3 regions of the Leucobacter tenebrionis genome follow, and region 2 is predicted to be linked to each of the others. Evidence: predicted binding sites of a transcription regulator. Region 2 holds the regulator's gene; each other region holds the start of a gene.
What was found. Region 2 encodes LexA, which represses DNA repair genes until DNA is damaged. Its sites were predicted from a motif close to TCGAACANNTGTTCGA; they were not measured.
Positions count from the first base shown of each region.

Region 1 (9,611 bases), 610 kb from region 2:
CTCGACCACCAACGCGCTGCTCTCGAGGCGTGATGTCGTGGTCGTCTCCACCGTCTCGTGCATCTACGGCCTCGGCAAACCCGAGGAGTACTACGAGGCGATGGTGCCGCTCGTGGTGGGGGACCGGCTGGATCGCGATGTGCTGCTGCGCCGCTTCGTCGACATGCAGTACCAGCGCAACGACATCGAGTTCGTGCGCGGTAACTTCCGCGTGCGCGGCGACACCGTCGAGATCATCCCGATGTACGAGGAGCTCGCGATCCGCATCGAGTTCTTCGGCGACGAGATCGAGGCTCTCTACTATCTGCACCCGGTGACCGGCGACGTGATCAAGCAGGTGGAGTCGGTGTCGGTGTTCCCCGGGTCGCACTACGTCGCGAGCCGCAACGTCATGAACCGCGCGATGGGCACGATCTCCGAAGAACTCGAGGCGCGCACGAAAGAGCTCAAGCAGCAGAACAAGCTCGTCGAGGAGCAGCGGCTCCGCATGCGCACCACCTTCGACCTCGAGATGATGGAGCAGATCGGGTTCTGCTCGGGCATCGAGAACTACTCGCGTCACATCGACGGCAGGCAGCCGGGGGAGGCCCCCCACTGCTTGCTCGACTACTTCCCCGACGACTTCCTGGTGGTGATCGACGAATCCCACGTCACCGTGCCGCAGATCGGGGCCATGTACGAGGGCGACGCCTCTCGCAAGCGCACGCTGGTCGACCACGGCTTCCGTCTCCCCAGCGCGCTCGACAACCGGCCGCTCAAGTTCAGCGAGTTCAAGGAGCGGGTGGGGCAGACGGTCTACCTCTCGGCCACGCCCGGCAGCTACGAGCTCGAGCGGGCCGACGGCGTCGTCGAGCAGATCATCCGCCCGACGGGGCTCGTGGACCCCGAGATCGTCGTGAAGCCCTCCGAGGGCCAGATCGACGACCTCCTCGAGGAGGTTCGCGTACGTGCCGAGCGCGACGAGCGCGTGCTGGTCACCACGCTCACCAAGAAGATGGCAGAGCAGCTCACCACCTTCATGGAGGAGGCCGGCATCCGGGTTCGCTACCTGCACTCCGACGTCGATACGCTGCGCCGCGTCGAGCTGCTCACCGAGCTGCGCGCCGGCATGTACGACGTGCTCGTGGGTATCAACCTCTTGCGCGAGGGGCTCGACCTCCCTGAGGTGTCGCTCGTGGCGATCCTCGATGCCGATAAGGAGGGCTTCCTGCGCTCCTCGACGTCGCTGATCCAGACGATCGGTCGCGCCGCCCGAAACGTCTCCGGCCAGGTGCACATGTACGCGGACACCATCACCCGGTCGATGCGCGAGGCGATCGACGAGACGAATCGACGTCGCGAGATCCAGATGGCCTACAACGCCGAGCACGGCATCGACCCGCAGCCGCTGCGCAAGAAGATCGGCGATATCACCGAGATGCTCGCGCGCGAGGCGGCAGACACCGAGGACGTGCTCTCGCGTACCGGGGCTCATGCGCAGCGCAAGGGCGGGTCGCCGCAGCGAGCCAAGGGCAAGGCCGCGGCCCGTGCCGGCGCGATCGGCGCGGAGGGCGGGGCAAAGCTCGAAGAGCTCATCTCGGATCTCACCGAGCAGATGCTCGCGGCAGCCGAGGAACTGAAGTTCGAGCTCGCGGCGCGGCTGCGCGACGAGGTCTCCGAGCTCAAGCGGGAGCTGCGCAGCATGGACGCGGCAGGGCACCTGTAAGGCCTCGCGTGTACCGCGAGATCGCGATCGCCGGCCTGGGCACCCTGTGGGTCTCCGAGGCCGGCGGGGCAGCGGCGCGGATACCCGCGGACGGCTGCGCAGACATCATCCTGCGCGACGACGAACTGGTCGTCGCCGGTCCGTCCACTCGCTGGGTCGAGGCCCGCGGGAGCGCTCGGCTCCCGACCGTCGGGCTGAGATTCGCTCCGGGGTTCGCCGGCGCGGCCCTCGCGATCGACCCGACCGAGGCTCGGGATCGTGTGCTTCCCGCAAGCGAGCTGCTGGCGAAGGAGGTCCGAGAGCGCGGCGAGCGCGCCCTGCGATCCCTACTCGTGCCGGGCGCGCTTCGCGAGGCCGCTGCGATGATTCCGCGGGAGCTCGGGATGGACCTGGACCCGGCGCAGCCCGCGCGGGTCGACCTGCGGTGGATACCGGAGGTGAGTGCAGCGGCCCGGCGCGAAGAGCCCTTCGCACGGCTTTCCGCTCGGCTCGGATACTCCGAACGGCAGCTGCGCAGGCGGATGTTGCACACCTTCGGCTACGGGTACGCCGCGCTCCGACGGGTGCTGCGCTCGGAACGTGCTCGCGATCTGATCGGTCGCGGGGCGAGCCTCGCCGAGGCCGCGGAGCTCGCGGGGTACGCCGACCAGTCCCACCTGACCAGGGAGTTCGCGCGGGTGATCGGCGTCACCCCCTCGCAGCTGGCTGCGGCGAAGGACTCGCGGAGGCGCGAACAGGTAGGGGGGGCGAACAAAGGTAGGGGCGAACAAAGGCAAGGAGTAAAGAAAGGTGGGAGCAAAGAGAGGTAGGGGCAAAGAAAGCCTAGGGAGCAAGGAACGGGCGAAGGCACCCGGGAACGCTCAGGCGAGCGGCGCGTAGAGGTCGATCGAGTTGCCGTCCGGGTCGAGCACGGTCGCGTAGCGCTGTCCCCACGGAGCATCCCAGGGGGAGGTGTGCGCCGCATCCGGATACTGCTCGATGATCCGGGCATAAGCGCCGTCCACCTCCTCGGGGCTTCCCGCGCGCACGGCCAGCCCGATCCGACCGCCTCCTACGGGGAGTTCGAAGTCAGGCATGAAGCTTCGAATGGTCGAGACGGGATCCCAGGCGAGCGTCATCCCTCCGGGAAGCTGCGCCTCGGCATGAGGCGCATCCTCCTGGCCGGGCGGAACATCAACCCCCAGCGCGCGATAGAAGGCGAGCGAGGCTGCGAGGTCGGCGGTGACGATACCGATGAAGTCGAGTCGAAGTGTCATGCCGCCAGCGTATGCCGCACTGTCCACGCCCGATAGAACGAAACGGACACGTCACGCCGCGGCCTGCGGTAGTCATGGCGGGGCCTGGGGCACTCATGGCACGGACTGCGATACTCATGACGCAGCCTGCGGTACTCGTGACACAGCCTGCGGTACTCGTGACACAGCCTGCGATACTCACGCCGCGGCTCCGGTCCGGGGCTGACCAGGTCTGACCCGCCCGGGGCCACCCGGGCTCTGCCCCGGATCACCCGGACCCTGCCCAGATCACCCGGGCCCTGCCCCGGCCACGGATGCTCCGGCCCGTCCGTGATCCCCGGCCAGTCCGCGATCCCCCCACTCGCCTCGATCTCCGGAAGCACCCCGATCTCCTGGAACGCCCCGATCTCCAGGACCGCATCGTTCTCCAGGACCACCCCGATCGCCCTCTCCCTTCACGGCCCGGAACATCACCCGGGAGGGCGGCCGGTCCCGGCGCGCCCGCCCGGATGGACTCCGCCAGAGCAGATCACCGCCGCGGAGCTGCTGCACCTTCACTCCCGCATGATGCTTCATCGTGTGATGTCGTCGACACAGCAGAGCGAGATTGCCGGTCGAAGTGTCGCCGCCCAGGGCGGCGTCGAGAGTGTGGTCGCGGTCGGCCCTGAACGGAGGCACCGTGCAGCCTGGGAATCGGCAGTACTGATCCCTCGCCTCGAGGAAGCGGACGATCTCCGCCGAGGGGCGATACCGATCGACCTTGAGCAGTTCGCCCGTCCCCGGGTCGAACAGCGACCGGTCCCATCCGGCCGCGACCGCGGCCACTCTTCGAGCGGTGGCGGCGTCGATGGGGCCGAAGCCCGCCAGCACGGCGGCGCCGGCTCCGCGGCCGGTGCCCTCGCGGTAATCCGAGGCGAGCAGCACCGAGGCGGGTACCGTCACCTGCACACGCGCGTCGAGCCGCTCGAGGCCGACGACGCCACTGGAGTTCGAGGGCGCTCCGTTCAGCAGGAGATCCACTGCGAGGTCGGCGCGTATCTGATCCAGCGACCGCGGTCGAGGCGCCCCCAGCTCTTCCGCTTCCGTCGCGGCCCGCTGCACTCGCACCTCGGATCGCCGCACCTCGTGCGCCTGCCGGCTCAGGCGGTCGTGCACCGCGTAGACCGATACGGCATCGGCTACCGCATGCAGCTCGGCCATGCCGTCGCCCAGCTCCGTCACCCAGACCCGACGTTCGGAGTGGGCCCGCTCGAAGCGCTGTTCGAGGGTGCGAGCGGCGTGCTTCTCGGCGATCACCTTCGCGAGGCGGCGCACTCGGTTCGGTGTCTCCGCCTCAGCAACGGTCAGCGCCTCGATCTCGTAGGCAGCCCGGGTTTCATCCAGTTCCGCGTCTCCGCCGGCGCGTCTGCTCTCGCCGGGGCCGCTATCTCCGCCCGCGTCACTAGCTTCGCCCGCGTCACCAGCTTCACCCGCGTCGCTATCTCCGCCCGCGCCGCAGTTCCCACCGGCGTCGATGACGACGCCCGCATCAACGACGCCCACCGCGTGCGCGAGCGCGATGCGACCGGCCGCGAGCGACGCGTGCACGCGCGGGTACTGCTCGTGCAGCCGGTAGGCCCGCTCCATCAGGTGCTCGGCGCTCCGATCCGCGATGCCGAGCACGAAGGCCACCTCGGCCGCCGCAGCGCGATGCGCCATCTCCGCGCTGCGGCTATCCGCCGACAGCTGATCGCGCTCCTCCTCGGTGAGGCGCGCCACCTCGGCCAGCAGCTCCGTCTTGCGCGCATCCAGCCCGCGCAGCCCCCGCTCGACCTCCTCGAGGTCGGAGGCGAGCCGCAGCAGCTTCGCGTGCGATGCGCCGCCGGGGGAGAAGGGGATAGGAGACATGGATCCAGTCTCCCGAGCACCACTGACACTGATGCCTCCTCGGAGACCGATCCCGATCCAAAATCCGGACCGTATCTTTGGTGAGCGCTCTACAAACGTGGTGAGCTACAAGACCACCGCGAGCCGGGCACCGGGGGCACCTCGCGCGTACGAGGAGTAAGGCCGCACGAACTCACCGCGCGAAATAGAACTCACCGCGCGAAATAGAACCCACCGCGCGATAGAACTCACAGCACGAGATACCCGTAGCGTTCGGCGATCCTGTCGATGACCCCCAGCAGCTCGTCCCGGTCCAGACGCAGCAGAGCGGTGGGGTGCTCGGGCAGTGCATCGGCGGCGCCGGCCCAGAGTGCGACGACTCGCGAGGTGGGGATGAGCGACGACGCCGAGACCACGCCGTCCAGCTCGGGATAGCGCTCAGCGATCGCGCGGGCCCAGAGTCTCGAGCGCTCCCGATCACCGGAGGAGATCGCCGAGTTGCCGCCCGCCACCGTGATCCAGTCGCTGTCCGAGAGGTCGAGCAGCCTCAGCGGTCGCCGCACCTCGAACGCCGCCAACGTGGGGGCGCCATCCCTCAGCCGGATCATCCGCTGCGCCTGGAACACCTCGAGCAGCGCGGCCGCGAAGGGGCCCTCCAGAGCCCCGTGCGTCCCGATCTCCGAACTCGCGGCTGCCCTCGCGGCGCCATCTCCGCCCGAGGCAACGCCGTCCACTGTCCGGCGACCGCCCGAAGCATCACCGGCCGAAGCATCACCTGCAGACGCCCCCGCCGGGGCGCCGACGGAGCTCTCCAGCACGCCGTACATCACGCCGACGCCCTCGTGGTCACCGACGGGCAGGGGGTGCGGATCAAAGCGACCGTCGAGCGGACCGAAGGATCGGAACTCGTGCCACTCGACCGGGTAGGCCCCGCTCGCGCGGAAGATGCGCGCGATCAGCGTCCCCTCGGGGATCTGCCGCACCCACCGAGGGTCGTCGTCGAGCCGCGGGAATAGCTCCGGTTCCGGCTCGGGCAGATACTCGCTCACGGCAGCCGGTTCAGCGCGTCGGAGACCGCTGCGGCGGCGAGATCCGGATCCCCTCCCTGAGCCAGCCACTCGAACGGCGCGAGCTCCTCGCCGTCGACTCGCAGGCGCATCGCGGGCGAGGTGAGCACCCGCTCGACGACCAGCAGTGGAGTGCCGGCCGGAATCGCGGGGGCGACCGACGACCAGCCCGGCAATTCGCGCTCGTCCGGGAACTGGAAGAGCGGCAGGCGCCAGCCGTCGCTGCGGCGCTGGGCGAGCAGCGTGCCCGCAGCGCAGCGCTGCCGAACGCGAGCGGGAGTGACCCCGAGCATCGCCGCCGCATCGCCGACGGTGACGCTGCGCTCAGCGTGCTGACGCTCCCAGAGCCGACTCCGCCGACTCGCGGGCAACGAGGTGGGTTCGCGTAGCTCGTCCTCCGTCACCCCGAGACGGGCAAGCGCCGACACCTCGACTCCGGTCAGGCTTCTGAGGTCTGCCCGCTGGTGGGCGACGATGTCCGAGAGCAGCTCCTCGGCCATGGCGAGCCGATCGTCTTCGAGCTGAGTGATGAGTGCGGTCAGCCGATCCCGCTCCGACCGGCCCGGGATGGCCACCGGGCGCCGCGGAGTCTCGGCGGGGAGATGAGCGATCGACATGAGAACTCCTTTTGTTCGCTTGCGTCAATAATATCCGATAACACCTTCTCCCGCATCACCGAGCGGAGCGACCCGGAGAGTACCGAATCGAACACCCGGGCGGGAATGCGCCAGGGGCGAAATCACTCGTACATACATTCGAATATTCAGCCGCGCAGACGTAAGATGGAGCAGTGACTTCGAAGAGCGCCGCATCCGCCACCCCCGCCCCGATTCGTTCATCCGCTGCCCACGCGCAGATCAGCGTGCAGGGCGCACGAGTCCACAATCTGCAGGACATCGACCTCTCGATCCCTCGCGACTCGATGGTCGTGTTCACCGGCCTCTCGGGCAGCGGCAAGTCGAGCCTCGCCTTCGACACGATCTTCGCGGAGGGGCAGCGGCGCTACGTCGAGTCGCTCAGCGCCTACGCGCGCCAGTTCCTCGGCCAGGTGGATCGGCCCGACGTCGACTTCATCGAGGGACTGAGCCCGGCGGTCTCGATCGATCAGAAGTCGACCAACCGCAACCCCCGAAGCACGGTGGGCACCATCACCGAGATCTACGACTACATGCGCCTGCTCTGGGCCCGCGTCGGCATCCCGCACTGCGCCGTCTGCGGCGAGCGCATCGCCTCGCAGACCGTGCAGCAGATCGCCGATCGACTCATGGAGCTGCCCGAGCGCACGCGCTATCAGGTATTGGCACCCGTCGTCAGCAAGAAGAAGGGGGAGTTCGTCGACCTCTTCCAGGATCTCGCCGCCGCCGGGTACTCGCGCGCGCTCGTCGACGGGGAGCTGGTGCAGCTGAGCGATCCGCCCAAGCTCAAGAAGCAGGTCAAGCACGACATCTCGGTGGTGGTCGACCGCCTCGTCGCCGATCCCGGCGCGCTCGGCAGGCTCACCGACTCGCTGGAGACGGCCCTGCGGCTCGCGGGCGGCGTGGTGGCGATCGATTTCGTGGATCGCGATCCGGGCGACGAGGATCGCACGCAGCTGTTCTCCGAGCACCTCAGCTGCCCCAATCAGCACCCGGTGCAGCTCACCGAGATCGAGCCGCGCACGTTCTCGTTCAACGCCCCCTTCGGCGCCTGCCCCGCGTGCTCCGGCCTGGGCACGAGCATGTCCGTCGACGAGGATCTGGTGCTCGGAGATCCCGAGCTGTCGATCGCCGAGGGCGTCATCGTCCCCTGGACGAGCCAGGGGAAGAGCCTCTACCAGTACTACGAGAAGCTGCTCGTGGGCCTGTCAGCGGATCTCGACTTCTCGCTCAAGACCCCCTGGGGCGAGCTGAGCGACGAGGTGCGCGAGGCCGTGCTCTACGGCAACAACTTCAAGGTCAACGTGCGCTGGAAGAACCGCTTCGGGCGCGAGGTGAAGTACTCCAGCGGCTTCGAGGGCGTCATCCCGTTCATTGAGCGGCAGTACGCCGAGGCCGAGAGCGATACGAAGCGCGACCGGTGGCAGGAGTTCCTGCGCGAGGTGCCCTGCCACGTCTGCCACGGTCAGCGCCTGAAGCCCGAAGTGCTCGCCGTCACCGTGAACGGCGAGTCGATCTCGGGAGTCACAGAGTTCAGCCTCACCGACGCGAAGCGTTTCTTCGACGAGGTGGTGCTCACCGAGCGCGAGGCTCGCATCGCCGCGCAGGTGCTGCGCGAGATCCGCCTCCGCTTCGACTTCCTCATCGAGGTCGGCCTGGGCTACCTCACCCTCGCCCGCGCCGCGGGCACTCTCTCGGGCGGTGAGGCGCAGCGCATCCGTCTCGCCACGCAGATCGGCTCGGGCCTCACCGGCGTGCTCTACGTGCTCGACGAGCCGAGCATCGGCCTGCACCAGCGAGACAACCGCCGCCTCATCGAGACGCTGCTCAAGCTGCGGGATCTCGGCAACACCCTGATCGTGGTCGAGCACGACGAGGAGACCATCGAGGCCGCCGACTGGATCGTCGACATCGGCCCCGGCGCCGGCGTCGAGGGCGGCACGGTCGTCCACTCGGGGGAGTACGGCGAACTGATCGAGAACCGACGCTCGATCACGGGCGACTACCTCGCGGGGCGCCGCAGCATCGAGACCCCGAAGAAGCGCCGCAAGCGCGATCGCAACCGCGAGCTCAAGGTCGTGGGGGCGCGCTCCAACAACCTGCAGAACGTCGACGCCACTTTCCCGCTCGGCGTCATGACCGCCGTCACGGGCGTCAGCGGCTCTGGCAAGTCGACCCTCGTCAACGACATCCTGTACCGCGTGCTCGCCAACCAGCTCAACGGCGCCCGCCTCGTGCCGGGCAAGCACACGCGCGTCACGGGCCTCGAGCACCTCGACAAGGTCGTGCACGTCGACCAGGCCCCCATCGGGCGCACGCCCCGCTCGAACCCCGCGACCTACACCGGCGTGTTCGACAAGATCCGCACCCTCTTCGCCGAGACCCCCGAGGCGAAGACCCGCGGCTACCTGCCCGGCCGGTTCAGCTTCAACGTCAAGGGCGGCCGCTGCGAGGCCTGCTCGGGCGACGGCACACTGAAGATCGAGATGAACTTCCTGCCCGACGTCTACGTCGCGTGCGAGGCCTGCGGCGGCAAGCGCTACAACCGCGAGACGCTGCAGGTGCGCTACAAGGGCAAGAACATCTCCGAAGTGCTCGACATGCCGATCGCCGAGGCCGAGGAGTTCTTCAGGCCCATCTCCTCGATCCACCGCTACATGAAGACCCTCGTCGACGTCGGCCTCGGCTACGTGCGCCTCGGCCAGAGCGCGACCACGCTCAGCGGCGGCGAGGCGCAGCGCGTCAAGCTCGCCACCGAACTCCAGAAGCGCTCGAACGGCCGCAGCATCTACGTGCTCGACGAGCCCACCACCGGTCTGCACTTCGAGGACGTGCGCAAGCTGCTGCTGGTACTGAACGGGCTCGTCGACAAGGGCAACACGGTCATCACGATCGAGCACAACCTCGACGTGATCCGCAGCGCCGACTGGGTCATCGACCTCGGCCCCGAGGGGGGCTCCGGCGGCGGCACGATCGTCGCGACCGGCACCCCCGAGCAGGTCGCGAAGCACCCCGAGAGCCACACGGGCCGCTTCCTCGCCGAGGTGCTCGAGGGGTGGGCGGCCAAGTCGGCCAAGGCCGCGAAGACCGCCAAGGCTGCCAA
Region 1 is NZ_CP082322.1:165,596-175,206, reverse strand. It holds gene uvrB (excinuclease ABC subunit UvrB) at 1-1,705, shown strand, start outside; gene KVY00_RS00795 (helix-turn-helix domain-containing protein) at 1,714-2,514, shown strand; gene KVY00_RS00790 (VOC family protein) at 2,566-2,961, opposite strand; gene KVY00_RS00785 (DUF222 domain-containing protein) at 3,229-4,827, opposite strand; gene KVY00_RS00780 (hypothetical protein) at 5,055-5,855, opposite strand; gene KVY00_RS00775 (hypothetical protein) at 5,852-6,490, opposite strand; gene uvrA (excinuclease ABC subunit UvrA) at 6,703-9,611, shown strand, end outside.
Region 1: uvrA (excinuclease ABC subunit UvrA) is a predicted target of LexA. The motif match lies at 6,617-6,632, and genes of this name have one in related genera.

Region 2 (9,611 bases):
GAGTACCTGCTGCCGCGTCTGCGTGGCTGGGGCGAGTCGATGTCGCGTCAGGCGGGCGGCCAGGTGGGCTCCGGGGGAGCCGGCATGGGATCCCGCGGTCCCGGCGAGACGAAGATGGAGCTGGATCGCCGTAAGATCCACACCCGCATGTCGAAGCTGCGCAAGCAGATCGCGGGCTTCGCCCCCGCGCGCGATGCGAAGCGCGCGAATCGCAAGCGCGGCGAGGTGCCGTCGGTCGCGATCGCGGGCTACACGAACGCGGGCAAGTCGAGTCTGCTCAACCGGTTGACCGGCACGCAGGAGCTGGTGCAGAACCAGCTCTTCGCAACACTCGACACGGCCGTGCGCCACGCCGAGACCGCGGACGGCCGCAGCTTCACCTACGCCGACACCGTGGGGTTCGTGCGCAATCTGCCGCACCAGCTGGTCGAGGCCTTCCGTTCCACCTTCGAGGAGGTGGGCGAGGCCGACGTGATCCTGCACGTGGTCGACGGCTCCCACCCCGATCCCGCGGCTCAGCTGCGCACGGTGCGCGACGTGATCGCCGAGGTCGAAGCGCAGGGCATCCCCGAGATCGTGGCGTTCAACAAGGCCGATCTGCTCGACGAGTCCCAGCGGCTGGTGCTGCACGGACTGGCCCCCGATGCGGTGTTCGTGTCGGCCCGCACTGGTGAGGGAGTGGAGGAGCTGCGCGCCCGGATCGCGGCCGCGCTGCCGGTCCCGGATCGCGAGGTGACGGTCGTCGTGCCCTACGAGCGGGGCGAACTGGTCGCCGAGATGCATGAGCGCAACCGGGTGCTGTCGACGGAGTACGTCGAGCAGGGCACCCGCGTGCGGGCATACGTGACGGCAGAGATGCTGTCGAAGCTCGAGCCGTATCTCGAGCACGCGGGGGCGTAACACTTCGTAGTTCACACGGCGCAACATGCGTGCTCCGTGTCTGCGGTGCCGGATAGCTTGAGGGTGACCCGGCACGGTATCGCGGCGGGTCCGAGACAGTGATCCCGACCCGAAGGACCAGCATGCCCGCAACGACGCCCCTGCCCGACGCCACGATCCTCGGGTACCCGCGCCTCGGCCGCCGCCGTGAGCTCAAGCGCGCGGTCGAGACCTACTGGAAGGGCGGCACGAGCGAGGCCGAGCTCCTCGAATCGGCCCGCGCGCTCCGTGCGGCGACCCGCGCCCGGCTCGTCGAGCTCGGTCTGCCCGCTGAGGGCGGCGCCGTGCCCGAGAGCTTCAGCTTCTACGATCAGGTGCTCGACGCGACGCTCGCGCTGGGTGCGATCCCCGGCCGGTTCGCCGATGTCGCTCAGCGCGACGGTGCGAGCGACCTCGACGTGTACTTCGCGCTGGCTCGGGGCGACGAGGATCACCAGCCGCTCGAGATGACCAAGTGGTTCGATACGAACTACCACTACAGCGTGCCCGAGATCGATGAGCGCACGCCGTTCGCCGCGAACGCCGCCGCACTCGTCGCGCAGGTCGAAGAGGCGCGGGAGCAGGGGATCGAGTCGCGACACGTGCTCGTCGGCCCCGTCACCTATCTGCTGCTCGCGAAGGCCTCCGAGGATGCCGGCGCGGGGTTCAGACCGATCGACCGTCTCGATGACGCGCTCGCGGCCTACGCCGAGTTGCTGGGGGCGCTCGCCGCTGCCGGCGCCTCATGGGTGCAGTTCGACGAGCCGGCGCTCGTCTCGGATTCGCTCCCGGTGCCGCGCGAGGAGATCCTGACGCTGGTCGAGCGCGCCTACGGCGTGCTCGGTGCGGCCGACGATCGCCCGCAGATCCTGCTCGCCGCTCCCTACGGCGATGCGTCGAGGGCACTCGTGCGCCTGGGCGCGCTCCCCGTCGAGGCCGTGCAGGCCGACCTGGTGCGAGGCTCGCTGCCGCAGGACGCGCTGGGGTCGGGCGAGCTCGCGCGAGCGTTCGCGGGCACGCAGCTCGTCGCGGGCGTCGTCGACGGCCGCAACATCTGGCGCACCGATCTGCGCGCGGCGCTCGCGCTCGCCGAGCACCTGCAGCGGGCCGGCATCGACACCGTGATCGGCACGTCGAACAGCCTGCAGCACGTACCGCACGATGTGGAGGACGAGTCGAAGCTCGACGCGCGCCTCAAATCGTGGCTCGCCTTCGCCGACCAGAAGATCGAGCAGGTCGCGACCCTGGCCCGCGGTCTCACCGAGGGGACGGCCGCGATCGAGGCCGAGCTGGCCGAGACCGAGCGTGTGCTCGCGGATCGCGCGGCCGCTCCCGGCGTGCGCGTCGAGGGCATCCGCGAGCGTGTCGCGGCGGTCGCCGAAGCCGATCGCCGTCGCGCCTCCGAAGCTGAGCGCCGGCAGGCGCAGGACGCGCTCGGGATCCCGAATCTCGCGACGACCACGATCGGTTCCTTCCCGCAGACCGCCGAGATCCGCCAGGCGCGCTCGGCGTTCATCAGAGGGCAGATCGACCAGGCGGCCTACGACGGGTTCCTCAGAGAGGAGATCGAGCGGGTCATCCGGCTGCAGGAGCGGATCGGGCTCGACGTGCTCGTGCACGGCGAGGCCGAGCGCAACGACATGGTGCAGTACTTCGCCGAGCTGCTCGACGGATTCGCCGTCACCGAGAACGGATGGGTGCAGTCCTACGGCACGCGCGCCACGCGGCCCTCGATCCTGTGGGGCGATGTGTCGCGCCCGGCTCCGATGACGGTCGCATGGTCGGCGTACGCGCAGTCGCTGACCGATCGCCCGGTCAAGGGCATGCTGACCGGCCCGGTGACGATCCTCGCGTGGTCGTTCGTACGCGACGATCAGCCGCTCGCCGACACTGCGGGCCAGGTCGCTCTCGCCCTGCGCGACGAGATCGACGACCTCGTCGAGGCCGGTATCAGAATCGTGCAGGTCGACGAGCCGGCGCTGCGCGAGCTGCTGCCGCTCGACGCCGACCGTCAGGCGCCGTACCTCGACTGGTCCGTGGGCGCGTTCCGCCTCGCGACGAGCGGGGCCGCGCCCGAGGTGCAGATCCACACTCACCTCTGCTACTCCGAGTTCGGCGAGATCATCGACGCCGTCGACGGTCTCGACGCCGATGTCACCTCGATCGAGGCCGCCCGCAGCCGCATGGACGTGGTCGAGCCGCTGGGCGAGCACGGGTATTCGCGGGGCATCGGCCCGGGCGTCTACGACATCCACTCGCCGCGCGTGCCGAGCGTCGAGGAGCAGACGGAGCTCATCCGCATCGCGGCGGAGCGCATCCCGGGCGAGCAGCTCTGGGTCAACCCCGACTGCGGTCTCAAGACCCGCGGCTACGAGGAGACGGTGGCGAGCCTCACCAACCTCGTGCTCGCCGCGAAGGCCGTGCGCGAAGGCGCGGCGTGACTCTGCAGCCGACCGGTCGCGGGCCGTGGCCGACCGACGGGCTCCCCACGGAGCCCGTCGGCTCGCTGCCGCGGCCCGCGCGCCTGCAGCGGGCGGTGCTCGACGCCGAGGCGGGGCTGATCTCGCAGGCCGAGCTGCGGGCGGAGCAGGATCTGGCGGTGCGCGACACGCTCGAACGCCTCGCGGAGACCGGCTCGCCCATCATCACGGACGGTGAGCAGCGGCGGCAGAGCTTCGCGAGCTACCCCCTCGGCACCGACGCGGACGGGGTCGACGAGGGGCCGGTGTTCGCGGTCTTCGCCGACGGGCACCATCGGGTGATCCCGAGTCTCGCGAGAGCGCCGTTCGGCTTCCGTGCCTGGGCCGCCGACGACGTGGCCGGGGCGCGGGCGCTCACCGATCTGCCGCTCAAGCAGGCGGTCGTCTCACCGTCGATGCTGTCGCTCATGGTGCCGGCGGGCGGGCTCGGCGAGTACTCGCGCGAGGATTTCCTGGACGACGTGGTCGACGGCTGCACCGAGGACATCGAGCGCTGCTTCGCGGCCGGCGCCGCACGGGTCACCATCGATTTCACCGAGGGGCGGCTCGCGCTGCGCCGCGACCTGCGGGCTCCCTGGGCCGGGCCTGACGCGCTCGGCGGTTTCATCGACCTCATGAATCGGGTGCTGGATCGCCTCCCGCCCGAGCAGCGCGCCGCCGTGGGCGTGCACACCTGCCCCGGCAACGACAACGACTCGGCTCACAGCGCCGACGTCGACTACGCCGAGCTGATCCCCGAGCTGTTCCAGATCGAGGCCGGATACTTCCTGGTGCAGGCGGCAGGGGAGAAGGATCCGGATCGGGTGGCCCGCCTCGTGGGTGCGCAGCTGCGGGGGAGAACCTCCGTCGGCGACGCGCCACGTGTGCTCATCGGCGTCACGAACCCGACGAACCCCAAGCTCGAGACGGCCGAGCAGATCCGCGACCAGCTGGTGCGCGCCGCACGCTTCGTGCCGCCCGAACTGCTCGGATCCACCGACGACTGCGGCTTCTCGCCCTATCTGGTCGACGAGAAGCCGCGTCACGGTTCGCCCGACTTCGCACGCGACGTGGCCTTGGCGAAGATCGCCGCTCGGGTGCGGGGCACGGCGCTCGCGGCCGAAGCGCTCGCCGGGAGTGCCGAGGGTGCGGCGGTAGCCGGGGGTCCGGGTGCGGGTGCTGTCGCCGGCGCGGAGGCCGTTGGAATCGTCGCGAGCGCGGGGGCCGCGTCGTGAGCCCGCTCCCGCTCGTCGGCAGCGCCCCCACGCGCGCGAGGTTCTCGTTCGAGGTCTTCCCCGCGCGGAGTGGCGCCGCGGCGCTCGCCCTCGGGCACGCCGTGCAGCACCTCTCCGCGGCCGGCCCCGACTTCATCTCGGTCACCTACGGCGCTAACGGATCCAACCGCGATGCGTCGCTCGACCTGCTGCGCTACCTGCGCGACCACACCGACGCGCTGCCGCTCGCGCACCTCACCACGGTGGGTGAGACTCGCGATGCCGTGCGCGACACCATTCATCGCGTGATGGACGCCGGCGTGCACGACTTCCTGGCGCTGCGCGGGGATCCGCCGCGCGGTCTCGATGAGGGTGACGCCGCCGTGCGTGGATCGCTGTCATCGCTCGAACTCGTCGACCTGATCGCCGAGGCGAGAGCCGAACGCCCGCCCCTCACGAGCGTCGGGCGCACCGCAGTGGCCGCCTATCCGAACGGGCACCCCCTCTCGCGGTCTCGTGCGGAGGACATCGAGTGGCTCATCGCGAAGCAGGAGGCGGGGGCGCAGTTCGCGATCACGCAGCTGTTCTTCCGGCCCGATGAGTACCTCGGATTCGTGAGCGATGCCCGCGGCGCGGGCCTGCGGATCCCGATCCTCCCCGGCCTGATGCCGGTCTCGACGAGTGCGCAGCTGCGCAAGGTGGCCTCGCTGGCGGGGCGGCCGGCGCCGGCGAGTCTCGAGCGGGCGCTCGAGGAGGCCGGCGGCTACGCGCCCGAACTGGGGGTCGAGCACACGGTCGAGCTCGCTCGCGAGCTGCTCGCTGGCGGGGCGCCCTCGGTGCACCTCTACACCTTCAACCGGCACGAGCAGGTGCTCGCCGTGTTGCGGCAGCTCGAGCTGCTCACACCCGATCCGGTCGCCTGACGGCTCCGTCGCCGCCCGCCGGCTGCGGGATCCCTCCTCGGCTGCGCTGTTTCCGTCGCCGCCCGCGTCGTTTCCGTCGCCGCGCCGTTTGCGCCGCCGCGTCGTTCGCGTCGCCCTGCCGTTCGCGCCGCGCGCCTCGCGCCTCGCGCCGGGCGCGTCGCGCGCACCGTTGTAGACCTCCTGTACCGGTGTGGACCTCTCGTACCGCGCGAGAGGTCTACACCGGTGCGGGAGGTCTACATCAGCGGGGGAGTGCGAGCTGGGGAGCTCCGGCTCGCACTCCCGCAGGATCCGCTACACCGCCTGGAGGAAGGCGTCATCGGCGGCGGCGCGCTCCGCGAGGTGCTGCAGGTGGGCGGGAACGGGGCGTCCCTTCGCCGCCATCGTCTGAGCCCAGAGCCGCCCTGCCCGGTACGAGGATCGCACGAGCGGGCCCGCCAGCACGCCCGCGAAGCCGATCTGCTCGGCCTCGGCCTTCAGCTCGACGAACTCCTCCGGCCGCACCCACCGGTCGACCGGGTGGTGCAGCTTCGACGGCCGCAGGTACTGCGTGAGGGTGAGGATGTCGCAGCCCGCGTCGCGCAGCTCGCGCATCGTGTCGGTGATCTCGCGGCGATCCTCGCCCATACCGAGAATGAGGTTCGACTTCGTGATCATGCCGGCGTCGCGTGCCTGCGCGATCACGTCGAGCGAGCGCTCGTATCGGAACCCGGGGCGAATGCGCTTGAAGATGCGCGGCACGGTCTCGAGATTGTGGGCGAACACCTCGGGCGCGGCCTCGAACACCTGCGCAAGATCCTCGGGGCGTCCGCCGAGGTCGTCGGCGAGGCACTCGACGCCGGCGCCGGGGTTGAGGGCGTGGATCTGGCGGATCGTCTCGGCGTAGAGCCAGGCGCCCGTGTCGGGCAGGTCATCGCGAGTGACGCCGGTGATCGTGGCGTAACGCAGACCCATCGTGCGCACCGACTCGGCGACGCGCCGCGGCTCGTCGGTGTCGAGGGGCAGCGGCTTGCCCGAGGTGATCATGCAGAAATCGCAGCGGCGGGTGCAGATCGAGCCGCCGATGAGGAACGTCGCCTCGCGATCCTCCCAGCACTCGTAGATGTTGGGGCAGCCCGCCTCCTGGCACACGGTGTGCAGACCCTCGCGCTGCACGAGCGAGCGCACATCGGTGTACTCGGGCCCGAGACGGGCGCGGGTCTTGATCCACTCGGGTTTCTGCTCGATCGGCGTCTCGGCGTTGCGCGCCTCGATGCGCAGCAGCTTGCGCCCCTCGGGGGCCGGAGCGGCCGGTGCTGGGAGGGGCGGTGCAGCCGGGGCCGGGAGAGCCGGATCGGCGGGACGAGGATCCCGATCCTCGGCTCCACCGAGATCCTGCCCCTGCGCCGGGCCTTGCTCCTGCGCCTGGTCCCGCTCTGCGAGGACCTCCGCGAGCGGCCTGCCGAGGTTGACCGCGCTCATTCGGCGACCTCCTCGAGGGCGGCGGTGAGGCGGTCGGTCAGACCGGGGGCGACTTCTTCCGGAGTGATCCGACCTCCCGCGAGCTCGCTCAGCGTCGTCACCCCGGCGTCGGTGATGCCGCACGGCACGAAGTTCTGGAACGCCTCGAGGCTGTTGGAGCAGTTGAGTGCGAGCCCGTGGGTCACGATCCCGTCGCTCGCGTGGATGCCGATCTGGGCGAACTTCTCGAGCTCGCCGCCTCGATCAGCCCAGACCCCGGAGCGGCCGGGCACGCGGATGCCCGTGACGCCGAAGCCCGCCGAGACGTCGATGATGACCTGCTCCAGCTCGCGCACGAAGTCGACGACGCCCAGCCGTTCGCGCAGTCGCACCACAGGATAGGCGACGAGTTGACCGGGGCCGTGCCAGGTCACCTTGCCGCCGCGGTCGACCGGTACGACCGGGGTGCCGTCGCGGGGGTACTCGTCGGGGGCGGATCTGCGCCCCGCCGTGTACACCGGAGGGTGTTCGAGCAGCAGCACGGTGCCCCGGCTCTCGCCCCGTCGGATGCTCTCCGCAGCCCGGGTCTGCAGCTCGAGTCCTTGCTCGTAGGGGACGAGCTGCGGGGCGAAGCCCGCCTTGACGACGCGGATCGGGTCGAGTGCGGGCGGTTGGGTGGAAGTCTGCTCGGGGCGGGGCTGCTGGATCTTCGCAGCGGGGGCGACGGAGGCGGCTGGCGCGACGGAGGACATGAGTCCAGACTAGTTGTACCGAGTTCAACAAATCAAAGCGGGTGAAAGAGCCGGGTCGATGCCGAGCTCCGGTTTCGGTGGCGCTCCCTCGGATGCACCGAGCTTCTAGATGGTGGCGAGCTTCTGTGCTGCGAACCTCCGTGCTGGGAACTTCTGCGCTGCGAACTTCTGCAGCCGTGACGGCCTTCTATACGGAGCGGAAGACCGCGACGACGCGGCCGAGCACCTCGGCGTGGTCGCCGAGAATGGGCTCGAACGCGCTGTTGCGCGGAAGCAGCCAGGTGTGCCCGTCGCGACGCCTGAAGACCTTCACGGTGGCCTCGCCGTCGAGCATGGCCGCCACGATATCGCCGTTCTCCGCCTCGCGCTGCTGTCGCACCACTACGAAGTCGCCGTCGCAGATGGCTGCGTCGATCATCGAGTCTCCGATGACCCGGAGCATGAAGAGCTGCCCGTCGCCCACGAGCTGGCGGGGGAGCGGCACGATCTCCTCGACCTGCTGATCCGCTGTGATCGGGACGCCGGCCGCGATCTGCCCGACGAGTGGAACGTAGGCCGCCTCCTCCACCTGCTGAACGGGAGCCTCCGCGACCGCAGCGCTCGTGCTCGCGAGCTCGACGAGGATCTCGAGCGCGCGGGGGCGGTTCGGGTCGCGCCGGATGTACCCGCCCAACTCGAGGCGGCTGAGCTGATGAGTGACGCTCGAGAGCGATGAGAGGCCGACTGCGTCGCCGATCTCGCGCATGCTGGGCGGATAGCCCCGCGTGTCGACGGAGCGGGCGATGCACTCGAGGATCGCCTGCTGCTTCTCGCTCAAGGGCTTCCGGGCGGGGGGCGCGTCGCTCATCGCAGTCCTTTCCGAGGCCCGAGGGCGGTGTCGATGCGGGTGGATCCATGAATGTCAGTGGTTGCTGGTTCAGTGATCCCGTTGATCGAAACCCTAGCCGCTGGGCTCGAACACTGCCAAACAAGTGTTCGAGTGTCGCGGAAAAGATCGAAACATATATTCGAATCTCTGCTTGCGGTCTCGATCTATCGAAGATATATTCGAAACAGATGTTCGCGCCCACGTGCTACTCGCGAATATCGGAGAGAACGGAGAAGCCACCATGAGCGCACAGGCGGTTCTGCAGCAGGAGAGTCACCCGGTACGTACGACGGGCGCGAAGCTTCGTCTGACCCGTCGCGGGCGTGTGGTCTTCGGTTTCCTCGCCACAGTGCTCCTCGCGGGGCTGCTGGCGTTGATCGCGACCTTCGCGGCTCCTCAGGCGCTTGCATCGGTCGGCGCTGCGGGCCAGGGTTCCGACCAGCAGTTCCACTATGTCGTGGTGCAGCCCGGGGCTTCGCTGTGGTCGCTCGCGACCGAGCTCGATCCCGAGGCCGATCCTCGAGACCTGGTCGCCGAGATCGTGCAGCTCAATCAGCTCGATGGCTCCGGCATTGAGGCCGGCGACGCGATCGCGGTGCCGCTGCGCTATTCCGACAGCCCGGCGGTGTTCCAGTCCGAGGAGCTCGCGGCCTGAGGTGCAGGAGAGCGCGTCCACGGCGCTCCGGCCCTGCGGCTCTAGAATGGTTCGGTGACCAGTCTGAGCGACCTTCCTCTCCGCGCTAATCTCGTCGGCAAGGTGCCCTACGGCGCGCCCCAGGATCCCGTGCCGGTGAGCCTGAATGTCAACGAGAACACGCATCCGATTCCCGAGATCGTGGTCGCCGACATCGTGGAGTCCCTCGCGAATGCGGTGCGCGGGGTGAATCGCTATCCCGATCGGGAGTTCGCCGAACTGCGCGAGGCTCTCGCCGGATACCTCGGACACGGGCTCACTCCTGACCAGTTGTGGGCCGCGAACGGCTCGAACGAGGTACTGCAGCAGATTCTGCAGGCCTTCGGCGGACCGGGTCGTTCGC
Region 2 is NZ_CP082322.1:772,156-781,766, reverse strand. It holds gene hflX (GTPase HflX) at 1-900, shown strand, start outside; gene metE (5-methyltetrahydropteroyltriglutamate--homocysteine S-methyltransferase) at 1,023-3,359, shown strand; gene KVY00_RS03700 (uroporphyrinogen decarboxylase/cobalamine-independent methonine synthase family protein) at 3,356-4,612, shown strand; gene KVY00_RS03695 (methylenetetrahydrofolate reductase) at 4,609-5,514, shown strand; gene lipA (lipoyl synthase) at 5,809-6,975, opposite strand; gene lipB (lipoyl(octanoyl) transferase LipB) at 6,972-7,706, opposite strand; gene lexA (transcriptional repressor LexA) at 7,894-8,553, opposite strand; gene KVY00_RS03675 (hypothetical protein) at 8,816-9,229, shown strand; gene KVY00_RS03670 (histidinol-phosphate transaminase) at 9,284-9,611, shown strand, end outside.

Region 3 (9,611 bases), 1.4 Mb from region 2:
GTCGGCGCGCATCGCCGGCAGCAGGTGGTAGCCCCGCAGCTCACCGGAGGCCTCGAGCCGGTCCAGGATCGGCAGCGCCGCCTCCGGCCCCGCGGCCATCGCCACCGCTCCGGCGCGGTTCAGCTCGACCACGGGCGACGGGGCGACACGGCCCAGCGCCTCGTAGAGCACCACGATGCGCTCCCAGTCAGTGTCGTCGATCGACGGGGCGATCGCGTGGCACTCGGCGATCGAGGCCTGCAGCGCGTAGGGGCCGCGCCCTCGTCCGAGCGCGTCGACGCGCTCGAGGGCGGCTCGGCCCCGCGCGATCGCGTCGCGATCCCAGCGGGTGCGATCCTGCCGGTCCAGCTGTATCGGCTCGCCGCTCGCGGTCACCCTGGCCGGGAAGCGCGCCGCAGTCAGCTCCATCAGCGCGAGCAGGCCCAGCGCCTCCGGCTCCCGCGGCACGAGCCCCACCAGTACCCGCGCCAGCCGGATCGCCTCGCGGGCCAGCTCCGGGCGCATCCATTCGTCTCCCGAGCTCGCGGTGTGCCCCTCGTTGAATATGAGGTAGAGCACGCTCAGCACGCCGGCGAGCCGCTCGGGGAACTCCGCGCGATCCGGAACCTCGAACGGCACCCGCGCCGCCGCGAGCGTCTTCTTCGCCCGCACGATGCGCTGCTGAACGGTTGCGGTCGGCACGAGGAACGCCCGCGCGATCTCCTCGCTGCCGAGGCCGCCGACGACGCGCAGGGTGAGGGCGACGCGGGCCTGCTGCGAGAGCACGGGGTGGCATGCGACGAAGACGAGGCCGAGCACCTCGTCGTCGATGCGATCCGGATCCCACGGCGCATCGCCGCCGGTGCCGAGATCCTGCTCCTGCTCCAGATCCCGCATCATCGCGGCGATCCGCGCGTCGTAGCGCTCGGCGCGACGCCAGTGATCCACCGCCCTGCGCTTCGCGACCGCGGTGAGCCAGGCCGCCGGATTGCGGGGTACCCCGGAGTCGGGCCACTGCGCGAGTGCGTCGGCCAGCGCCTCCTGCGCGAGGTCCTCGGCCAAACCGAAGTCACCGACGGCGCGCGTGAGGGTCGCGACGATCCGCGCGGACTCGATGCGCCAGACCGCGGCGACCGCGCGCCGGGCGGGGGCGGGATCCGGAAGCCTGTCCGGTCCCAGCCCCGCGCCGCTGCTGTCGACGGTCATGCCGCCCCTACTGCTCGCCCTGAGCCTTCGCCTCGGCCTCGGCGATCCACTGCTGCTCCTTCTGCACCCACTCGTTGTCCTGCGGGAAGTCCTCGGGCCCGTGGATGCGGCGCACCTCGAGCTTGCTCCCCGGGCCGAGCGGGCAGCGCTTGGCCCACTCCGCAGCCTCCTCGCGCGAGGACACGTCGAGGATCCAGAAGCCGTTGAACAGCTCCTTCGTCTCGCCGTAGGGGCCGTCGGTGACGAGGGGCGGATCGGCCGAGAAGTCGACCACGAAGCCTTCCTCGGGCGGGGTGAGCCCGTCGCCGCCGGCCATGACGCCGGCCTTCACGAGCGACTCGTTGTAGCGGCCCATGGACTCGAGCATCTCCTCGAGCGGGATGTTTTGCGATGCCTCGAGGGCCTCGTCGGTCGCGCGCATGATGAGCATGTACTTCATGATGTTCTCCATTCGATTCGAGGGCTGTTTCGACCCTGTCATTGAAGACGTCGAATGGGAACAGCGGAGATCGACACGAGCCGAAAACTTTCTCGAAAAAATCCTGAGCCTTGTGTAGGGTGCTCGTTTCGCTCCGATCCCGAGCCAACTTCCGCGCCCAATGCGAACGCGGAGTCCGATTCTGCTGCATCCCGGTGAGGGGAAGCCGCAGAATCGGACTCCGCGTTGGGAACAGGCCGGCAGGCCGGGCCGGTTACTGGCGGGCCGCGGGCTCCGGATCCCGGATCTCGTCAGCCGAGGGCCCCTCGGCGGCGCCCGCCTGCGCCGACTCGGGGGCCCGCGTGTCGCCGGCCTCGTCGTCGTTGAACGCGACGCCCTGGCGCGGCGCATTGTAGAGGTCGGTGTCGAGGATCCCCTCGCGCTTCGCCACGATCGTGGGCACGAGCGCCTGGCCCGCGACGTTGACCGCGGTGCGGCCCATGTCGATGATCGGATCGACGGCGAGCAGCAGGCCGACGCCCTCGAGGGGCAGGCCCAGCGTCGACAGCGTCAGGGTCAGCATGACGGTCGCGCCGGTGGTGCCCGCGGTCGCCGCCGAGCCCACGACCGAGACGATCACGATGAGCAGGTACTGCACGAGCGTGAGGTCGATGCCGAAGAACTGGGCGATGAAGATCGCTGCGACGGCCGGGTAGATCGCGGCGCAGCCGTCCATCTTGGTCGTGGCTCCGAGCGGCACCGCGAACGAGGCGTAGCCGCGGGGCACGCCGAGGTTGCGCTCGGTGACGCGCTGCGTGAGGGGCAGGGTGCCGATCGATGAGCGGCTCACGAAGCCGAGCTGCACCGCGGGCCAGACCCCCGAGAAGTACTGCTTTACCGAGAGACCGTGGGTCTTGACGAGGATCGGGTACACCACGAACAGCACCAGCGCGAGGCCCAGGTACAGCACCGCGACGAACCAGGTGAGCGACCCCATCTTGTCCCAGCCGTACTCGGCGACGGCGTTGCCGATGAGGCCGACGGTGCCGATCGGGGCGATGCGGATGATCCACCACAGCACCTTCTGGATGATGGAGAGCGCGGACTCGGTCAGCCGGATGAAGGGCTCGGCCTTCTCGCCGATCTTGAGCGCGGCGATGCCGACGGCGGCCGAGATCACGATGATCTGCAGCACGTTGAAGCTGGGGCTCGCGGAGACCGTGCCGGTCGCCTCGTCGGTGGAGACGCTCACGCCCAGGCCGAGGAAGTTCGCGGGTACGAGGCCGGTGAGGAAGTTCCACCACGTGCCCACCGTGTAGGGGTCCTCGGGCTTGAGCTCGGACTGCGAGGCGGTGGTGCCGGGCTGGAAGACCACGCCGAGCACGATGCCGATGGAGACCGCGATGAGCGCGGTGATCGCGAACCAGAGCAGGGTCTGGCCGGCGAGGCGGGCCGCGTTCGTGACCTGGCGGAGGCCGACGATGCTCGACACGATCGCGGTGAAGATGAGCGGCACGACCGCGGCGCGCAGCAGCGAGACGTAGCTGCTGCCGATCGTGGCGAGGGTGGCGTGGAGGCCGTTCTTGTTGTCCTCGGCGTCTGCGCCGAGCGACATGGCGATGCCGCCGAGCACGAGACCGAGTACGAGGCCGGCGAGGATCTGCCAGCCGAAGGAGGTCATCCACTTGGGGAGGCGCCGCCGCGTTTCGGGGGCGGCCGTTGTTGTCGACACGACGAGGTGTTCCTTTCGCTGGGTGAGCGCGGGATCGGCCGGTAGGGGGCGGATCCGCGGAGTGCATGCGGGCGTGAAGCCCGGGCCGCAGATGAGTGTAGCAATGTATTCGCGAGAGTTATTCCACGTATTGTGAAACGTTGCATATGTCGTCCTGCTGGGCGGTCGCGTCGAGGGCCGGTATCCTGGTGCCTATGGCAGATTCTTCGTTTGACGTGGTGAGCAAGATCGACTCGATGGAGGTCGAGAACGCGGTCAACCAGGCCCGCAAGGAGGTCGAGCAGCGCTACGACTTCAAGGGTGTTGGCGCGGACGTGACGCTCTCGGGCGAGAGCATCCAGATCAAGGCGAACACCGAGGAGCGCGCGAACGCGGTGCTCGACGTGCTGCAGTCGAAGTTCATCAAGCGGGGGCTCTCTCTGAAGGCGCTCGACAGCGGCGAGCCCTACGCGAGCGGCAAGGAGTACCGCATCGACTGCAAGCTCAAGGAGGGCATCGATCAGCCGACCGCGAAGAAGCTGAACAAGCTGATCCGCGATGAGGGCCCCAAGAGCGTGAAGTCGCAGATCCAGGGCGATGAGCTGCGGGTCAGCTCGAAGAGCCGCGACGACCTTCAGGCGACCATGGCGCTCCTCAAGGGCGCCGACGTGGATGTCGCGCTGCAGTTCGTCAACTTCCGCTGAGTTCTCGAAAGGCGCAACATGATCGGCGAGAACCTGCTCGGCCCCGAGCCGACCCTCTTGAGCGAGGATCCCGCAGCGGCGACCGCGTCGCAGCCGGGCGCGGATCCCGAATCCGTCGTGCGCGAGCACCCCGAATCGCCGCTCGCGTGGGCGATCCTCGCCGACCGCGCCGATGCGGCCGGTGACGAGATCGAGGCCTACGCCTTCGCGCGCGTCGGTTACCACCGCGGCCTCGACGCGCTCCGCAAGGCGGGCTGGCGCGGCGCCGGTCCGGTGCCGTGGTCGCACGAGCCCAATCGCGGTGTGCTGCGCGCGCTCTACGCGCTCCGCCGGGCTGCCGGCCGCATCGGCGAGCAGGGTGAGGTCGAGCGACTCACCGAGTTCCTGAACGGCGCCGACCCCGGAGCGATCGCCGCGATCGAGGGGTGACGACCCGCGCCGGGTAGACTGGGCCGGTAACTGACCAGTTGTAAGGAAGGGGCTGAGATGCCCGCTGTACTGATCACCGGTGCCCAGTGGGGCGACGAGGGGAAGGGGCGCGCGACCGATCTGCTCGGCAGTCGCGTCGAATACGTCGTCAAGTTCAACGGCGGCAACAACGCCGGCCACACCGTCGTCGTCGGCGACGAGAAGTACGCGCTGCACCTGCTCCCATCGGGCATCCTGACGCCCGGCGTCGTGCCGGTGATCGGCAACGGCGTGGTCATCGATCTCGGCGTGCTGAAGCAGGAGCTCGACGCGCTCAGCAGCCGCGGCGTCGATGTGTCGAGGCTGAAGGTGAGCGCGAATGCGCACGTCATCACCGCCTACCACCGCACCCTCGACAAGGTCACCGAGCGCTTCCTCGGCAAGCGACAGATCGGCACGACGGGCCGCGGGATCGGCCCGGCCTACGCCGACAAGATCAACCGCGTCGGCATCCGCATCCAGGATCTCTTCGACGAGAGCATCCTCCGCCAGAAGGTGGAGGCGGCGCTCGAGTTCAAGAACCAGGTGCTCGTCAAGATCTACAACCGACGCGCCATCGAGGCCGACGAGGTGATCGCCGACCTGCTGAGCTTCCGCGAGATGCTCGAGCCGATGGTGTGCGATACCGGGCTGCTGCTGCACGAGGCCATGCAGGCCGACAAGACCGTGCTGTTCGAGGCCGGCCAGGCGACCATGCTCGACATCGACCACGGCACCTACCCGTTCGTGACCTCCTCGAACGCGACGGCCGGCGGCGCGAGCACCGGATCGGGGCTGCCGCCCCACCAGCTCGACCGCGTCATCTCGGTCGTCAAGGCCTACACGACCCGCGTCGGCGCCGGGCCGTTCCCCACGGAGCTCTTCGACGAGTTCGGCGAGCACCTGGCGAGCGTCGGCCACGAGTACGGCACGACCACGGGGCGCCCGCGCCGGTGCGGCTGGTACGACGCCCCCATCGCGCGTTACGCCGCCCGCATCAACGGCGTCACCGACTTCGTGCTCACCAAGCTCGACGTGCTCTCGGGGCTCGAGACCATTCCCGTCTGCGTCGCCTACGACGTGAACGGCGTGCGCCACGACGAGATGCCCGTCAATCAGAGCGATTTCCACCACGCGAAGCCGATCTACGAGGAGTTCCCCGGCTGGTCCGAGGACATCTCGGGGGCGCGTCGCTTCGAGGACCTGCCGAAGAACGCGCAGGATTACATCCTCGCCCTCGAGGCGATGAGCGGATCGCGCATCTCCGCGATCGGGGTGGGCCCCGAGCGCGAGCAGGTCGTGGTGCGCCACGATCTGCTCGACTGATCGCGGTCCTGCTGCGTGCGTGGAATGCTTGGAGTGAAACGTGCAGCGTTTCGCGCATTCCGCGGCGGCGCCACCGCGTCGCAGCGAGTCGCAGAACCCGCCGCTGAGAACGTGAGATCCTGCGGCTTCGCGCCGGATGACGAAAGCGAATAGGAACCATGAGCCAAGAGACGCCCGAGACCCGACTGGCCGCACTGCGATCCAGCATCGACAACATCGACGCCGCGCTCGTGCACATGCTGGCCGAGCGCTTCCGCTGCACGCAAGAGGTCGGCCATCTGAAAGCCGCACATGACATGCCCCCCTCGGATCCGGCCCGCGAGGCGCGCCAGATCGCGCGGCTGCGCTCGCTTGCCGAGGAGGCCAACCTCGACCCCGAGTTCGCCGAGAAGTGGTTCAACTTCGTCGTCGCCGAGGTGATCCACCACCACACGCGGATCGCCGAGGACTCGGAGTAGCAGCCCGCGCCCGCACTGCGCCGAAGATCCGGCGTATCCCGAATCAGCTCGCGAGTTCTGGTTCGGGATACGCCGGATCTTCCGCGTTGAATAGAGGTCGTCCCTCCACGCGCTCACGCTTGCGATTCATTCGAACATATGTTCGAATGAATCCATGAGATGGAGCGGACAGCGCCGAGACGCGACCGCCGAGGAGGCCCTCCCCGGGCTCGAGCTCGGCGAGGTCGCCGCCGTGCCCGGGCACCTGCGCACCGTGCGCGCCCCCGAGTTCGCCGGCCTCGTCTTCCACGAGGTGATCGCGAAGAGCGCGCTGAACAAGGTGCCGGGCCAGTCGTCGATGCCGTTCTCCTGGACCATCAATCCCTACCGCGGATGCTCGCACGCGTGCGTTTATTGTTTCGCCCGCGGTTCCCATCGTTATCTCGAGTTCGACGCCGGGCGCGACTTCGACTCGCAGGTCGTGGTGAAGGTCAACGTGGCCGAGGTGCTCGGGCGCGAACTCGCGAGGCCCTCCTGGGAGCGGGAACGGGTGGCACTCGGCACGAACACGGACCCCTATCAGCGCGCCGAGGGGCGCTATCGCCTGATGCCGGGCATCATCGAGGCGCTCGCCCGCAGCGGCACGCCGATGTCGATCCTCACCAAGGGCACTCTCCTGCGCCGCGACCTGCCCCTGCTCGCCGAGGCCAGGCATCGGGTGCCCATCGCGCTCGCGATGTCGATCGCGGTCGGCGATCCCGAACTGCAGCAGTCGATCGAGCCGGGCACTCCCACGACCCGCGCCCGGCTCGACACGGTCGCCGCGGCGCGCGAGGCGGGCTTCGAGGTGGATGTCTTCCTGATGCCGGTCCTGCCGCACCTCACGGATTCGGCGGCGCACCTGAACGGACTCCTGCGGGACATCCGCGACGCCGGAGCGAGTTCGGTGCTCTACGGCGCGCTCCACCTCAGGTCGCACGTGAAGCCCTGGTTCTTCGCCTGGCTCGAACGGGAGTACCCGGAGCTCCTGCCCGCGTACCGGAGGCTCTACCCGGGCAGCGCGAGTCGTGCCCCGCAGGCGTACCGCATGGAACTGGCGGCGCGGATCCGCCCGTTGATCCGGCGCTTCGGCCTCGAGCGCGAGAGGCGCAGCACAGCTGAGGAGCTCGGCCGCGAGGCTGCCCGCCGACCCGTCGAGTTCGCGGCCCTCGATGCGCCAGGCGCTCCCGCGCCTACGCTCTTCTAGCCGCCCGAGCGGCGCTGATCGCCGCGAGCACCCGTCGGCGCAGCGCGTCGCCCCGCTCGGCGAAGACGCGCTGCCTGCGCACGTACTCGCGCTTGCCCTCCGCCGTCTCGATCGCGATCGGCGTGAGCGGCGAACCGTCGGCCCCGAAGAAGCCGGTCACGTCGTACGGCGAGGCCTGCATGTCGACCTCGCGGATATCGCGCGCGAGCTCGAAGCAGTCGAGCAGCAGCTCGCCGGGGATGATCGGGCCGAGTTTGGCGGCCCACTTGTAGACGTCCATGCCCGCGTGCAGGCAGCCCGACTGCTCCAACTCGGGCTGCGTCTCCCGCGTCGGTTGCAGTGCGTTGAGCGGCGCCGCCGAGGGGGTGAAGAACCGGAAGGCGTCGAAGTGCGTGCATCCGATGGGGTGGCTCTCGACGACACGGTCGGTGGCCTCGTGCCCGATGCGCAGCGGGAGGGACGTGTGCCGCAGCTGCTCCGGGGTCATGCGGTAGACCATCGCCCACTCGTGGAGGCCGAAGCATCCGAAGCGGGGCGCGTGGTCGAGGGTGCTGCGCAGCAGATCGTCGACGTAATCGACGGTGCCGCCGCGTCGCGCGAAGAAGGCGTCGAGGTCGATGGTCGCGTCGTGCTCGCCGTGAACGCGGTAGTACTTCCACGACGCCCGATCCGCCGCCCCCTCGAGCACCCCGGTGCCCGGATGCCAGCGCCGCAGTTCGCTCGGCTTCACCGAGTAGTAGGTCCAGAGGAAGTCCTCGACCGGATGCTTCTCGCCCCGCTGCTTGCGCTCGCGATGCGCAGCGGTGAGGGCGTCGGCCCGGCGCTGGTGGTCGGCCTCGCGGAGTCGCCAGGCGGCTTCGGTGAGCATCACCCGCCGAGTGTACCCGCTCGACCGGTTCGAGTCTCCGGGCAGACTGGAGAGGCGGTCTGTGCGAGGTGGGACTCGACGGGGATCGATCGCACTGCCTACAATCAAGCGGGGGCGGATCGTCGGAATCCGCGGGCGTCGAGCGGGTTATCGCCAGGAGCGTGTGCTTCGGCGTGCGGAAAGGGGCAGCGCTTGTCTGATAGGCGGGACGCTGCGGCGCAACGCGAGGAACCTCCAATGATCGGGCGCCGAGCCACCGACCGTACGCCGCTCGCCCGCGTCGTCGGTGAGATCGACTATGCATATACGCACGGCCGATACGCCCGAGCGAGGGAACTGCTCGAGCGCAATTTGATTGCCGGCTGGTTCGGGCTTGCTCCGGAGCGCTTCGCGGAGATCGTCAGCGATCTCTCGCGGAGCGATGAGCCCCCCGGCGCCTTGCTGCAAATCCTCGCGCTGATGCTGTCGAAGAGGAGCGGGGGCGATGACGGATCCCGCGATGCGGTTCCTGAGCGCTCCCTCGATGCCGATGCCGCAGTCGTCGAGATGGGCGGAGCGCTGGGGATGGATTCCAGCCTGATCGAACAATTGCGCCGTTCGGGTGGTGAGCAGGGCGTACCGGTGACGAGCCTCGTGCAGTTGCTGCACATGTTCACTCTGAGGCTCGAGGGTCGACCGAAGCAGGCCATGCGCGTGATCGGGGCACTCGAACAGCACCTGGGAAGCATGGAGACGGTGCTCGACCGCAGTCGTGGCTGGACTCTGTTCATCGCGGTGCAGCACGGCATCACAGCTATGCTGGCCGGTGATCTCTCCGCGGCGCTCGCGAGCTTCACGCGCGCTCGGATGCAGCGGTACGCTCCGGAACACGGATTCCTCGTGCGAGACGCCTGCCTGAAGTCCGCGATCATCGAGGTGCTCTACGGGGATGTCGAACGTGCTCGGGCCCTGCTGGTCGAAGCCGAGGACGTCATCCGTACTGAGAGCTGGGTCGAGGCGGCGAACGATGCGGCTCAGCGGTTGGTCGAAACCTTCGTGCTGTCGGAGACTCCGGATGACGCGCTTGGCCTGCTCGACCGTGTGCCGATGCGAGACTTCGGCGAGCTCTGGCCCTTCTACATCGTGGCCGTGCAGCAACTCCTCGCCGACGCAGGGCGCGTCGAGGAAAGCGACGCTCGATTCGCGCTGTTCGATACCCTCGCGCTGCCGCGAGTGCTGGGCGAGGGGTTCAACGGCAGTGCGTTCGCGCTATGCCGATACGCAAACGCG
Region 3 is NZ_CP082322.1:2,199,941-2,209,551, forward strand. It holds gene KVY00_RS10230 (RNA polymerase sigma factor) at 1-1,185, opposite strand, end outside; gene KVY00_RS10235 (YciI family protein) at 1,193-1,624, opposite strand; gene KVY00_RS10240 (dicarboxylate/amino acid:cation symporter) at 1,878-3,284, opposite strand; gene KVY00_RS10245 (YajQ family cyclic di-GMP-binding protein) at 3,530-4,018, shown strand; gene KVY00_RS10250 (DUF3151 domain-containing protein) at 4,037-4,447, shown strand; gene KVY00_RS10255 (adenylosuccinate synthase) at 4,505-5,791, shown strand; gene KVY00_RS10260 (chorismate mutase) at 5,950-6,249, shown strand; gene KVY00_RS10265 (Rv2578c family radical SAM protein) at 6,404-7,474, shown strand; gene KVY00_RS10270 (3-methyladenine DNA glycosylase) at 7,461-8,342, opposite strand; gene KVY00_RS10275 (helix-turn-helix transcriptional regulator) at 8,580-9,611, shown strand, end outside.
Region 3: KVY00_RS10265 (Rv2578c family radical SAM protein) is a predicted target of LexA. The motif match lies at 6,380-6,395, and genes of this name have one in related genera.